One region of the Pseudoalteromonas sp. SG44-17 genome, then DNA from elsewhere that is predicted to be linked to it. Evidence: predicted binding sites of a transcription regulator. Region 1 holds the regulator's gene; the other holds the start of a gene.

Evidence for each region. The regulator ArgR, encoded in region 1, controls arginine synthesis, uptake and breakdown. The targets are predictions, from matches to a motif close to ANTGAATANNTATTCANT.
Region 2: the regulator ArgR is predicted to act here: its motif matches at 1,389-1,406, upstream of H5182_RS10795 (OadG family protein).

Annotation. Positions count from the first base shown of each region.
Region 1 covers NZ_JACJEV010000005.1:166,120-168,594, forward strand. The annotation lists gene H5182_RS06105 (ABC transporter ATP-binding protein) at 1-438, shown strand, start outside; gene H5182_RS06110 (Dyp-type peroxidase) at 503-1,402, shown strand; gene argR (transcriptional regulator ArgR) at 1,422-1,889, opposite strand; gene mdh (malate dehydrogenase) at 2,114-2,475, shown strand, end outside.
Region 2 covers NZ_JACJEV010000012.1:66,400-68,874, forward strand. The annotation lists gene pdxJ (pyridoxine 5'-phosphate synthase) at 1-453, shown strand, start outside; gene H5182_RS10785 (hypothetical protein) at 523-714, opposite strand; gene H5182_RS10790 (DUF1328 family protein) at 769-942, opposite strand; gene H5182_RS10795 (OadG family protein) at 1,464-1,709, shown strand; gene oadA (sodium-extruding oxaloacetate decarboxylase subunit alpha) at 1,720-2,475, shown strand, end outside.

The DNA.
Region 1 (2,475 bases):
ACATTAGCGGTAATGCACTGTGGGAAAATTGCTCAACAAGGTACGTCTGAGCAGCTATTTAGTGCTCCAAGCTCAAAGGTAGTTGCAGAATTTCTTGGTCAGGGCATATACTTAGATGCAGAAGTATTAACAGCAACTGAATATCATACTGCTTTCGGATGTGTTGAGTCATTAGTTACGCATCGTCATGTTAAGCAAGTTGGGAAACTTTATGTTCGCCCACACCATCTTGAGTTAATACCTTTTCAATCACAAGGCTGTAGTGCAAATACGGTGACTATTTTAAACAGTCGTTTTGTTGGTTCGCATTTTGTGTATAAGGTTATGGTTGATGGACAAGAAATTGAAGTTGCTGCTCAGTTGGGCCACTCATTTTTAGCAAATGAACAGGTGACAATAAAAATAACACCACACACGGTTAACTTTTTCGCAGATTAAGTGCTTTAGTATTTTTAATTTCATTAAAAACGCCGTGTATGAGATTTTGAGTTAAGGAAATACCATGGCGCAAGCGCAATCTGGAATTTGTGCTGAGGCAAACTTGCACGGTTTACATTTGTTTTTTAATGTATTTGATGGCCACGATGAGTCATTACGCAAAAAGTTAAAATACGTTAGCGCTATCCAAGATGAGTTTTCAGATCAGTTTTCTGAATCGATGCTCTCCAGCCTAGTTGCAGTGGGGGCACAGTACTGGCCGCACATTCTGCCTGAATTTCTGCCTAGTGAATTACAGAGCTTTCCTAATATTACTCATAATGATCATATTATGGGGGCTCAGCCTTTTGATTTATTTGTCCAAATTCGTTCCGATAGGGAAGATGTAAACCATTTATTTGCTTTGCAAATTCTTAAGTTATTTGCCCCCGATGTTGAATTGGTTGAGCAAGTGCGAAACTTTCGATTTTTAGATGGTCGCGATTTTAATGGTTTTATACTCGGTGGTGACACTCCTCATGGTCGCCAAAAGCGCATCACAGCGTTAATCAATAAACCCAACCATTTTGAAGATCAAGGCAGTTACGTACATATACAGCGCTATAAGCATGACTTAAGTGTGTGGCAAAATTTACCTCTGAGTGAGCAAGAGCAAATAATGGGACGCACTCGCTTAGATAATACCTTGATTATGCCTGCGACTGAGAATAGTCATGCTGTACGCACTGAGTTAAAAGATGAGCAAGGGCAACCACTGCAATTAAATCAAAACATGCCTTATGGTGACGTTTACGAACAGGGTATATTAGCGATTAGTTATGCAGCACAGGGAAATGCATTTGAGCAAGTATTACGAAGTCGATTAGGTGATGCCGATTGCTACGATCATTGGCTTGATTTTACTCAAGCCGATATGGGTTCTGCGTTTTTTGCCCCATCAATTAACTTTTTAAAGCAGCTGTAAAAAGTTTGAATCGGTAGATTTATACCGTATCAAATAAAATACGCACACGTTCAAGAGTTACATCAATTTCAGATACTTTAGCTGGAGCGATAAAAATAGTATCGTCACCAGCAATGGTACCTAGTACGCCATCTGCTTTACCTAATGAATCTAATAGTCGAGCAATTAATTGTGCAGCTCCTGGGCTGGTTCGAATAATGATCATCATTTCGTTATGCATTATATCAATCACTAACTGACGTAATGGGCTTTTCGCTGTAGGTACGCCCATTTCAGCAGGCAAACAATAGACCATTTCTTGTTTGGCATTACGAGTGCGTACCGCGCCAAACTTGCTTAACATCCGCGACACCTTACTTTGACTAATATTATCAAAGCCTTGCTCTTTTAGGGCGTCAACAATCTCACCTTGTGAACCAAAGTTTTCTTCTTTTAAAAGTGCCTTAAAGGCCTTTACTAATGCTTCTTGTTTATCTTGTGGTTGCATATTATAGGTTCTTATTCATAAGTGATGCGCTAATTGTACACAATGTTGCATACTTATGCAGTAGTTGTTTGCTTTTGCGATGGATTTTAGTGCTGTAAACCAGCAAGTTTACAACTATGGTCTAAATTATATGTGAAATAAGCAGGATAAATTTGTCTTTAGTCGTTAATTTCATTATCTTTAGAGCCACAAATATTTCCTACCTCAAATTACGGAGAATTCCAATGAAAGTTGCTGTATTAGGTGCTGCTGGCGGTATCGGCCAAGCGTTGTCTTTATTATTAAAAACAGGCTTACCAGCTGGTTCTGAATTATCACTTTATGATGTTGCTCCAGTTGTTCCTGGTGTTGCTGTTGATCTTTCTCATATCCCAACTGACGTTAAAGTTGCAGGCTTTGGTGTTGATGCACTAGATCAAGCGTTAACTGGTTGTGATATCGTTCTTATCCCTGCTGGTATGCCACGTAAGCCTGGTATGGACCGCGCTGATTTATTTAATGTTAATGCTGGTATTATCAAAACATTAGCAGAAGGTATTGTTGCTAACTGTCCAAAAGCATTAGTGGGTATTATCACTAACCCAGT
Region 2 (2,475 bases), on a different contig from region 1:
GTACCAGAAAAACGTGAAGAGTTGACCACCGAAGGCGGTTTAGACGTTGTTGGTAATCTAGATAAGATTAAAGCCGCGACAGCAAAATTAACTGACGCCGGTATAAAAGTGTCGTTATTTATCGATGCAGACAAAGCACAACTAGATGCAGCTACAGCCTGTAATGCCCCATATGTTGAAATTCATACTGGCGCTTATGCGGATGCGCAAACTGATGCTGAGATACAAAAACAACTTGAGCATATTCATCAAGGTGTAAAGTATGCAGCAAGTTTGGGTTTGATAGTAAACGCCGGCCACGGACTTCATTATCATAACGTGAAACCGATTGCTGCTATGAAAGAGATTTACGAACTAAACATTGGTCACGCAATTATAGCGCGTGCAGCCATAGATGGATTAGATAAAGCAGTACGTGACATGAAGCGACTAATGCTAGAAGCGAGAGCTTAATTTTAACTTCTCTTAAAATGCAAAAAACGACTCAAAAGAGTCGTTTTTTATTATTTGTATCTAACTGGATTAACAGTTAGTTTCTTTAGCGTTAACGCCTTCTTTTACTTCTTCACAGGCGTCTTCTACTTTGTTTTGTACGTCGGTTACAGCTTCATCGATGCGTTCACCGGCCTCTTCTGCATGATTGTCTTCACAACCCATGATAAAAAAACTAGCGAATAAAGCGATCACAGCAGTTTTAATAGTTGTCGATTTCATAATGTAATTCCTTGTAAAATTAATAAATGTGTTGTTATTTAAAATAAATTGTTATCACTTAGGGACATTGCCGCGCAACGCACCTGAAACGAGTGAAATAACTAACAATACAATAAAGATAAAAAAGATAATCTTAGCAATTCCTGCTGCGGCACCTGCGATACCACCAAAACCTAACACTGCAGCAATAAGCGCAATAACTAAAAATGTAATTGTCCAGCGTAACATTGTCGTCTCCTTGGTTTGTTAATTTGTTCAGAGTAAATAATGCCAGTTACATGCCATGTGTTTAAATCCTTTATTATCAATTGGATAGTGTTTATTTTATTTATTTTCATGAATTAGGTGGGAATTATTTACAGCTTTATCTGTAACTTATACTCGGCGTCCTGGAAAATAAATATTTCAGCATGATTTTTTGGTAAGACCAATTTCATGTTGAGTGCTTTTTCATTAATTTAACAGTTGTTGAGTAGTTCGGTTGGTAAGTTATTAAGGTGCAGATTAGATTTCACTTATAAGTTATAGCTATATTCAGTATTTTTATCATCTATATCCTATTAAATTATAGTAAAAAGCAGTGTGTTAACTTTGCTGAAGATATGTTAGCTTTATATTAATTGGTTTTACCAATTTACAAAGTGTTGGACTTGGTCTGTTTCTTTGATATAATTATTGCATAAATATTTAAATAAAGTGATTTTTTACCTATCTTTCGGGTGGGTAAGAATACTCAGGGGGGGGGCAGAATGGATATAGGTCAATTACTTGCTACTGCAGCAAACTTAATGCTCACTGGGATGGTGGGAGTTTTCGTTTTTCTTTCGTTGTTGATTGCAGCAATTACCGCTATGTCTAAATTAGCGAGCCGCTTTGAACAGCCGGTTGTAATGCCAACGCGCACACCATCGATCAAAGCACCCGGTGTACCAAGTGAACACATCGCTGCGATAAGTGCTGCCATAGCTCAGTACAAAAATAAACAAAAACTATAAGGGATGACTTGTGGCTAAATTAAAATTAACAGAATTAGTACTTAGAGACGCGCATCAATCATTATTAGCAACGCGTATGCGTTTGGATGACATGCTACCGATTGCACAAAAATTAGATGATGCAGGTTACTGGTCGATCGAATCATGGGGTGGGGCTACTTTTGATTCATGCATTCGTTATTTGGGTGAAGATCCTTGGGAGCGTATTCGTGCTCTTAAAAAAGCTATGCCAAATACTAAACAGCAAATGTTATTACGTGGTCAAAACCTTTTAGGCTATCGTCATTATGCAGATGATGTTGTTGAAAAATTTGTAGAGCGAGCGCACAAAAATGGTGTTGATGTGTTTCGTATTTTTGATGCGATGAACGATGTTCGTAATCTTGAAACGGCTATTAAAGCTGCGATTAAAGTTGGCGCACATGCACAAGGTACAATTTCGTACACAGTAAGCCCGGTTCATACACTTGATATGTGGTTAACGCTTGCCAAGCAGCTTGAAGAGTTAGGCTGTCATTCAATTTGTATTAAAGATATGGCTGGTTTGCTTAAACCATACGATGCAGAAGAGTTAATCAAAGCGTTAAAAGAAACAGTCTCTATTCCAATTGCAATGCAGTGTCATGCCACAACAGGTTTAAGTACTGCTACTTACCAAAAAGCGATTGATGCAGGTATTGATATGCTTGACACCGCAATTTCATCAATGAGTATGACTTACGGACACAGCGCAACTGAAACGATTGTATCGATTGTTGAAGGTACT